DNA from 2 places in the Pseudoxanthomonas suwonensis 11-1 genome. Region 1 is predicted to be linked to the other one. Evidence: predicted binding sites of a transcription regulator. Region 1 holds the regulator's gene; the other holds the start of a gene.
The links. Region 1 encodes HrcA, which represses chaperone genes, less so after heat shock. Its sites were predicted from a motif close to TTNGCACTCNNNNNNNNNGAGTGCNAA; they were not measured.

Region 1 (4,698 bases):
GCGGTGCGGCACGGCTCGATCGAGCGCTTGACCAGGTCGTCCACCAGCGCCTCGAGCTTGGCCCGGGTCAGCTTGATGGCCAGGTGCTTCGGACCGGTGGCGTCGGCGGTGATGTACGGCAGGTTGACCTCGGTCTGCTGCGCGCTGGACAGCTCGATCTTGGCGCGCTCGGCCGCGTCCTTCAGGCGCTGCAGGGCCAACGGGTCCTTGCGCAGGTCGATGCCCTGGTCCTTCTGGAACTCCTCGACCAGGTAGTCGATGACGCGCGCGTCGAAGTCCTCGCCGCCGAGGAAGGTGTCGCCGTTGGTGGCCAGCACCTCGAACTGCTTCTCGCCGTCGATCTCGGCGATCTCGATGATCGACACGTCGAAGGTGCCGCCGCCCAGGTCGTAGACCACGATCTTGCGGTCGCCGCCGGCCTTGTCTAGGCCATAGGCCAGGGCCGCGGCGGTCGGCTCGTTGATGATGCGCTTGACGTCCAGGCCGGCGATGCGGCCGGCGTCCTTGGTCGCCTGGCGCTGGCTGTCGTTGAAGTACGCCGGGACGGTGATGACCGCCTCGGTGACCGTCTCGCCCAGGAAGGCCTCGGCGGTCTTCTTCATCTTCTCCAGCACCTGCGCCGAGATCTCCTGCGGGGCCATCTTGCGGCCCTCGCTGGTCTCGACCCAGGCGTCGCCGTTGTCGTGCTGGCGGATCGCGTACGGCACCAGGCCCAGGTCCTTCTGGACCTCGGCGTCGGTGAACTTGCGGCCGATCAGGCGCTTGACGGCGTAGAAGGTGTTCTTCGGGTTGGTGACGGCCTGGCGCTTGGCCGGCGCACCGACCAGGACCTCGCCGTCCTTGGTGTAGGCCACGACCGACGGGGTGGTGCGATCACCCTCGGCGTTCTCGATCACGCGGGCCTTGCCGCCTTCCATGATCGCGACGCACGAGTTGGTCGTGCCCAGGTCGATGCCGATGATCTTGCTCATTGCTTGGTTGCTCCCTCGAATATGGGTGGCCGGTGCTGCCGTGGCCATTGATCGCTAGATAGGGGTGGGCCGGCGCCATTCAAGTAGGCGCATTCAGCCAATCGTTCAGTCGTGGCGGGCGACCACCACCAGCGCCGGACGCAGCAGGCGCTCGTTGAGCAGGTAGCCCTTCTGGAACACCTGCAGCACCGTGCCCGGGGCGGCCTCGCCCGGATCGGCCTGGCTGATGGCCTGGTGGTGTTCCGGGTTGAACGCCTGGCCGGCCGGATCGACCACGACCAGGCCGTTGTCGGTGGCGACCTTCAGCAGCTGGCGCTTGGTCAGCTCCAGGCCCTCGCGCAGCGGGTTGCCCTCCTCGGTCCCGGCGGCGGCCAGGCCGGCGTCCAGGCTGTCGAGCACCGGCAGCAGCTCGCCCAGCAGCTTCTCGTTGGCGAAACGGCGGGCCTGCTCGATGTCGCGGGCAACGCGCTTGCGCTGGTTCTCGAGGTCGGCGCGCTCGCGCAGCGAGTCCATGCGCAGCTGCTCGATCTCGCCCCGCAGGGCCTCGATCTCCCCGCGCAGCTGGGCCTCGAGGCCCTCGGCATCCTGCGACTGGGGGGACTGGGTGTCGTGTTCGGTCATTGCAAATCGGCTCCGTGGCGGCGCTCCCGGCCGCCCATCCCCGCCCCAATGGGGGCCGCCCGGGACCGATTCAAGGCTGCGAGGCGCTTCCCGGGCCCTGGAGGGCGGCACCCAGTGCGTCGGCGGCCGCCTGGACCACCGGGATGACCCGGTCGTAGGCCATGCGGGTCGGGCCGATCACGCCCAGCACGCCCAGCACCTGGCCGCCGCTGCCGTACGGGGCGGTGACCAGCGAGACCCCGTCCAGCGGGGCCAGGCCGGTCTCCTCGCCGATGAAGATGCGCACCCCGGGGGCACGCTGGGTCCGCTCCAGCAGCTGCAGGATCTCGCGCTTGCGGGCGAAGGCCTCGAACAGCTCGCGCAGCCGCTCCAGGTCCGACAGGTCCTGCAGGCCCATCAGCCGGGTCTGGCCGGCCAGCACCATGTCGTCGCCCGGTGGCTCCAGTGCCTGCTCGGCCAGCTCGACCGAATGCTCCAGCAGGTGCTCCATCTCGTCCCGGGCCTGGCGCAGTTCGTGGACCAGGGTGGCGCGGATATGCGCCAGCGGCCGACCAGCGAAGTGGGTATTGAGGTAGTTGGCCACCCGCTCCAGCTCGTCGGTGCCGAAGGTGCGCTGCGGCTCGACCACCCGGTTCTGCACCTCGCCGTCGGCGAACACGACGATGGCCAGCACACGGCGCCCGTCCAGCGGCACGAAGTCGATCTGGCGGAAGGCGAACTGGCTGCGCCGCGGCGCGCTGACCACGCCGACGAAATGGGTCATGGCCGACAGCAGCTCGGAGGCGTTGCCCAGCAGGGCCTGGGTCCCTGCCCCGGCGGTCAGTTCGGCGCGCAGCCGGGCCAGCTCGTGGTCGCCCAGCGAGCGCACCTGCAGCAGGCTGTCGACGAACACCCGGTAGCCCTGCGCGGTCGGGATCCGCCCGGCGGAGGTATGCGGCGAGCTGAGCAGGCCGATCTCCTCCAGCTCGGAAAGGATGTTGCGGATCGTGGCCGGGCTGACGTCCAGGCCGGAGTGCCGGGCCAGGGTCTGCGAGCCGACCGGCTCGCCGTCGCGGATGTAGCGTCCGATCAGGGTACGCAGCAGCTGGCGCGAGCGTGGGTCGAGCTGGACCGGGTGGGGCTGGAGCGGGGTTGCCATGGTCCATAGATAGCGCCTGCCGCGGCAGGGCCGCAAGCAGGACGTGGCGGCGCAGTCTCAACCTGCGCGACCGGCGCCGGCGAGCATCGCGCCGGTAACGGCCACCCCTACAATGTGCCCATGCTGACCCATCTCGCCCTGAAGGATTTCGCCGTCGTCCGCGCCACGGAACTGGAGTTCGGACCCGGCATGACCGTGATCTCCGGCGAAACCGGCGCCGGCAAGTCGCTGCTGGTGGACGCCCTCGGCTTCCTGTCCGGACTGCGCGCCGACAGCGGCGTGGTCCGCCACGGCAGCGAGCGCGCCGAGCTGGCCGCTGGCTTCGACCTGTCCGGCAACGCCCTCGCGCGCCAGTGGCTGCGCGAGCAGGAACTGGACGAGGACGACGAGCAGTGCCAGCTGCGCCGGGTGATCCGCGCCGATGGCGGCTCCCGGGCCTGGATCAACGGCCGCCCGGTGACCCTGGCCCAGCTGGGCGAACTGGCCGGGCTCCTGGTGGAGATCCACGGCCAGCACGAGCACCAGTCCCTGCTCGCCCGCGCCAGCCAGCTGGCGCTGCTGGACGCCCACGCCCGCAACGACGCCGAACGCGCCGCCGTGCGCGAGGCGGCCGCGGACTGGCAGTCCCTGCTGGACGAGCGCGAGGCCCTGCAGTCGCGCGGCGACGTCGGCGATCGCATCGGCTGGCTGGAACACCAGCTGGCCGAGCTGGAGCGCGAGGACCTGGACCCGGCGGCGCTGGAAGCCCTGGACCTGGCCCATCGCCGCCAGGCCAATGCCGCCGGGCTGATCGCAGCCTGCGAGGAGGCCCTGGCCCGGATCGACGGCGACGAAGGCCCGTCGCTGGCCAGCCTGCTGCAGCAGGCCCGCGGCGGCCTGTCCCGGTTCGCCGGCGACGAGCCGCGCCTAGGCGAGGTCGACACCCTGCTGGAAGGCGCCTCGGTCCAGCTGCAGGAGGCCCTTGCCCTGCTCGGCCGGGTCCGCGACGACCTGGACCTGGACCCGGACCGCTTCGAGGAGCTGGAGCGCAGGCTCACCCGCATCCACGACCTGTCGCGCAAGCATCGCCTGCCGGTGGCCGAACTGGCCGCCCACCGCGACGCCGTGGCCGCCGAGCTGGAGTTGCTGCGCGGCGCCGGCGACCGCCTGCTGCAGCTGGATGCCGAGATCGCCCGCGCCAGCGCCCGCTGGAGCGAGGCCGCCGCTGCGCTCACCGCTACCCGCGGCGCGGCCGGCGAGGCGCTGGCGACCGCCACCACCGCCCTGATCGACGAGCTGGGCATGGGCGGCGGACGCTTCCTGGTCGAGCTGGAGCCTGCGCCCGCCGCCGGCACCCGCCCGGACCCGAACGGCGCCGAGCGGGTTGAGTTTCTGGTCGCGGCCAACGCCGGCCAGCCGCCGCGCCCGCTGCGCAAGGTCGCTTCCGGCGGCGAGCTGTCGCGCATCTCGCTGGCGATCGAGGTCGCCGCGCTGGGTTCGGACGCGGTGCCGACGATGGTGTTCGACGAGGTCGATTCGGGCATCGGCGGCGCCGTGGCCGAGATCGTCGGGCGCAAGCTGCGCGCCCTGGGCCGTTCGCGCCAGGTGCTGTGCGTGACCCACCAGCCGCAGGTCGCGGCCCAGGGCCATGCCCACTACAGGGTCAGCAAGGCGCCAGTGGAAGGCATCACCCGCAGTTCGGTCGAGCGCCTGGACGGCGAAGGCCGGCTGGCCGAGGTGGCGCGCATGCTCGGCGGCGTCGAGGTCGGCCCGGAAGCCCACGCCGCCGCCCGCCGGCTGCTGGAGGAAGCGGTGGCCGCCGATGCGGCAGAGTCCGCGCCCAGGCGTGGCGGCTCGCGCCAGCGCGCCGCGGCAGCCCGCTGAGGCGCCCACCCCTTGCTGCAACGAAAACGGCGCCCCTGGGGCGCCGTTGCTTCATCGGCCGAGGCGACCTTCAGCGCCGCGGGCGGCGCACGTAAAGGACCAGCG
Region 2 (4,698 bases), 1.4 Mb from region 1:
CATGTCGCCGTACTGGCCGTTGGCGGCGTTGTAACCGAAGTTACCGGTGCCGGCCTTGACCTGGTTGACGACCACCGAGGGCTCCTCGCCGGCGTTGGCGACGATCTCGCGCAGCGGGGCTTCCATGGCGCGCAGGGCGATCTGGATGCCGTGGTTCTGGTCCTCGTTGGCACCCTTCAGGCCTTCGATCGCGGCCTTGGCACGGATCAGGGCGACGCCGCCGCCCGGGACCACGCCTTCCTCGACCGCAGCGCGGGTGGCGTGCAGCGCGTCCTCGACGCGGGCCTTCTTCTCCTTCATCTCGATCTCGGTCGAGGCACCGACCTTGATCACGGCCACGCCGCCGGCCAGCTTGGCAACGCGCTCCTGCAGCTTCTCGCGGTCGTAGTCCGAGGAGGTCTCCTCGATCTGCGCCTTGATCTGCTTGATGCGGGCCTCGATGGCGGAGGTGTCGCCGGCGCCGTCGATGATGGTGGTGTTCTCCTTGGAGACCTGCACCTTCTTGGCGCGGCCCAGGTCCTTGATGGTGGCCTTCTCCAGCTGCAGGCCCACTTCCTCGGAGATCACGGTGCCGCCGGTCAGGACGGCCATGTCTTCCAGCATCGCCTTGCGACGGTCGCCGAAGCCCGGGGCCTTGACCGCCACGACCTTGACGATGCCGCGGATGGTGTTGACCACCAGGGTCGCCAGGGCCTCGCCCTCGACTTCCTCGGCGACGATCAGCAGCGGCTTGCCGGCCTTGGCCACGCCCTCGAGGACGGGCAGCAGGTCACGCACGTTGGAGATCTTCTTGTCGTGCAGCAGGATGAAGGGGTCATCCAGGTCGGCGGTCTGCGACTGCTGGTTGTTGATGAAGTACGGCGACAGGTAGCCGCGGTCGAACTGCATGCCCTCGACCACGTCCAGCTCGTTCTCCAGGCCCGAGCCCTCCTCGACGGTGATGACGCCTTCCTTGCCGACCTTCTTCATCGCCTCGGCGATGATGTTGCCGATGGACTCGTCGCTGTTGGCCGAGATGGTGCCGACCTGGGCGATCGCCTTGTCGTCGGCGGTCGGCTTGGACAGCTTCTTCAGCTCCTCGACGGCGGCCTTGACGGCCTGGTCGATGCCGCGCTTGAGGTCCATCGGGTTCATGCCCGCGGCCACGGCCTTGGAGCCCTCGCGGATGAAGGCCTGGGCCAGCACGGTCGCGGTGGTGGTGCCGTCACCGGCGTTGTCGGAGGTCTTGGAAGCGACTTCCTTGACCATCTGCGCGCCCATGTTCTCGAACTTGTCGGCCAGCTCGATCTCCTTGGCGACGGACACGCCGTCCTTGGTGATCGTCGGGGCGCCAAAGCTCTTCTCGAGCACGACGTTGCGGCCCTTCGGGCCCAGGGTCGCCTTGACGGCGTTGGCGAGGATGTTCACGCCGCGCACCATGCGCGAGCGGGCGTCTTCACCGAAACGGATTTCCTTCGCAGCCATTTTGAAAAACTCCGTGGTTCGTTATGCGTTGTGTGGATCTGGACGCGGGAAGCGCGGTGGGCTCAGCCCAGGACCGCGAAGATGTCGTCTTCCTTCACCACCAGGTACTCGGTGCCGTCGAGCTTGACCTCGGTGCCGGCGTACTTGCCGAACAGGACCTGGTCGCCGACCTTCACCTTCGGGGTGCGGACGCTGCCGTTGTCGAGCACCTTGCCCTCGCCCACGGCGATGACCTGACCCTTGATCGGCTTCTCGGTAGCCGAATCCGGGATCACGATGCCACCGGCGGAAACCTTCTCCTCTTCGGTGCGCTTGATCACGACGCGGTCGTACAGCGGCTTGATATTGCTCATTTCAATCCCTCACAAGTGATTGACTGGGTTGGAAAAAGGGCGGCGAGTCTAGCACTCGACCCTGGCGAGTGCCAGCGCCCGCGACGGCAGGAAAACCCCCGGCAGGCCGGGAGCATGCACGGCAGATGGGGCACCCCGGGGACGCTTTCAAGGGGGGGTGGCCGGCTTTTTCGACCCGGGCCGGGCGCCGGGCCCCGCCGCGGGGGGCCCGGCTACACTTGCCGACCATGGACATCCACCTGGTCTTCTGCAGCTGCCCGGATCCGGCAACCGCCTCCCGCCTGGCCACCGCCGTGGTGGAGGAGCGGCTGGCGGCCTGCGCCAGCGTCCTGCCCGGCATGCGCTCGGTGTACCGCTGGCAGGGCGCGGTGGAACAGGCCGACGAGGTCCTGCTGATGGCCAAGGCCCCGGCCGACCGCCTGCCGCGGCTGGTCGAGCGGCTGCAGGCCCTGCACCCCTATGAACTCCCCGAGGTCCTGGCGGTCAAGGCCGCTGGCGGGTTGCCCGCCTACCTCGGATGGGTGGTCGAAGCCACCCGTGACTGACTTCCCGGAAGACGCACGCATGGCCCTGCACCACCCCAACCCGGCCCGGCACGTGGCCGGACTGCTCCTCATGCTGCTGGCGTGGCTGCTGCCGGCCGCCGCCGCACGGGCGGCCGTGGACGAATCGGACCTGTTGCCGGTCGACCAGGCCTTCGCGCTCACCGCGGTCGCCCCCGAGCCGGGGCGGATCGAGGTGCACTGGAAGATCGCCGACGGCTATTACCTGTACCGCCACCGCACCTCGGTCGCCGCCAGCGGCGACTTCGTCGGCGGCAACCTGCGCCTGCCGGCCGGCGAGCGCCACGTGGACGAGTTCTTCGGCCCGGTCGAGACCTATCGCGGCGCCCTGCTGGCGATCCTCGACGGCCAGCCCACCGGTGCCGGGCAGGTGGCCGAGCTCCAGGTGCGCTACCAGGGCTGTGCCGACATCGGCATCTGCTATCCGCCGCAGACCCGCAAGCTCCAGGTACGCCTGCCCGGCGGCGCCAGCGCGGCCAGCGGCCTGCCCGGCCTGCAGGGCAGCAGCGGCCGCGGCAACCGGCTGGCGGCCGCGCTCGGCAATGCCGTGGCGCTGCCGGAAGCCCAGGCCTTCGCGGTGGACGCGGTGGCCGACGGCGGCAACCGCCTGCGGGTGCGCCTGCAGCCGGCGGACGGCTACTACATCTACCGCGACATGACCCGCTTCGCGCTGGAGGACGCACCCGGCCTGTCGACCGGGCGCCCGCAGTGGCCGGCCGGCACCGCCCACCGCGACGAGCACTTCGGCGAGGTCACGGTCTATTTCGAGCCGACGGTGGTGCCGGTGCCGGTGCTGCGCAACCGCCCGCAGGCGGCTCGCCCGACCCTGGTGGTCACATTCCAGGGCTGCCAGGACGGCGGCATCTGCTACCCGCCGATGACCCGGCGCATCCCGGTCGACCTGCCGGCCGGCGACGTGGCCGCGCTGCCGGCCGCGCCCGACGCGCCGGCCACGACGTCCGCGCCGGCGGACGATACCGTGGCCGGAACGACCGACCCGGCCGAGGAAGACATCCAGGCGCCGGCCGGACCTTCCCCGGATGCGTCGGCCGGCAACGCCGACCGCACCCCGCCGCCAGCCGCGGCCGGCAAGGCCAGGCAGACCCTGGTCGGCGCCCTGCTGCTGGCCTTGGTTGGCGGCCTGGTGCTGAACCTGATGCCCTGCGTGCTGCCGGTGCTGTCGCTCAAGGCCCTGGGCCTGGCCCAGAGTGGCGAGAGCCGCGAGCGCGCCCGGGGCCACGCCCTCTGGTACACCGCCGGCGTGCTGGTGGCCTTCGCCGCGGTTGGCGCCCTGGTGGTGGCCCTGCGCGCGGCCGGCCAGGCGGCCGGCTGGGGTTTCCAGCTGCAGCAGCCATGGTTCGTCGCCGCACTCGCCTACCTGATGTTCGCGGTCGGCCTGAGCCTGTCGGGCGTGTACACGCTTGGCGCCGGCATCGGCGGCAGCCTCGCCGCCGGCCGAACCGGCCCGGCCGGCGACTTCCTCACCGGCGTGCTCGCCTGCGTGGTCGCCAGCCCCTGCATCGCGCCGTTCATGGGCCCGGCGCTGGCCTATGCCTTCGCCGCCCCGGCTGCGGCCGGCATGCTGGTGTTCCTGGTGCTCGGCCTGGGCCTGGCCCTGCCGTTCCTGCTGATCGGCTTCGTGCCCGGGCTGGCGCGGCGCCTGCCCAAACCCGGGGCGTGGATGGAGACGGTCAAGCAGGTGCTGGCCTATCCGATGTACCTGACCGCGGTGTGGCTGCTGTGGGTCCTCGGCCGCCAGCGCGGCGTGGATGCGGTCGCCCTGGTCCTGGCCGGTGCCGCGGTGCTGGCATTGGCGCTGTGGTGGTTCGAGCGAACCCGTTGGGGCGGCCGTCGCCCGGCCGCGCTCGCCGCCCTGCTGCTAGCCGTGGTCGCCCTGCTCCCCGCCTGGGGCGTGACCCGCCTGCCGGCCGCCAGCGCGCGCGCCGCCCACAACGATGCCGTGGCCTACGCAGCGGCCGAGCTTGACCGGTTGCGCGCCGAGGACCGGGTCGTGTTCGTCAACATGACCGCCGACTGGTGCGTCACCTGCAAGGCCAACGAACGCAACGTGCTCGACCGCGACGACTTCCGCGAACTGCTGGGCCGCACCGGCGCGGTGTACATGCGTGGTGACTGGACCAATACCGATCCGGCGATCAGCGCCTTCCTCGAGAAGCACAACGCCGTGGGCGTGCCGCTGTACGTGGTCTACGGGCCGGGCGCTCCGCCGGCGGTGCTGCCCCCGGTACTGACCCCGGCCATCGTCGAGGACGCCCTGCTGCGGGCGGCGGCACGATGAGTCCCACCTTGCGCATGGT

Region 2: the regulator HrcA is predicted to act here: its motif matches at 1,866-1,892, upstream of groES (co-chaperone GroES).

Annotation. Positions count from the first base shown of each region.
Region 1 is NC_014924.1:1,830,368-1,835,065, forward strand. Features, by position in the region: gene dnaK (molecular chaperone DnaK) at 1-971, opposite strand, end outside; gene grpE (nucleotide exchange factor GrpE) at 1,077-1,592, opposite strand; gene hrcA (heat-inducible transcriptional repressor HrcA) at 1,663-2,730, opposite strand; gene recN (DNA repair protein RecN) at 2,851-4,593, shown strand; gene fur (ferric iron uptake transcriptional regulator) at 4,664-4,698, opposite strand, start outside.
Region 2 is NC_014924.1:440,994-445,691, reverse strand. Features, by position in the region: gene groL (chaperonin GroEL) at 1-1,464, opposite strand, end outside; gene groES (co-chaperone GroES) at 1,527-1,817, opposite strand; gene cutA (divalent-cation tolerance protein CutA) at 2,036-2,362, shown strand; gene PSESU_RS02040 (protein-disulfide reductase DsbD family protein) at 2,382-4,679, shown strand; gene PSESU_RS15605 (TlpA family protein disulfide reductase) at 4,676-4,698, shown strand, end outside.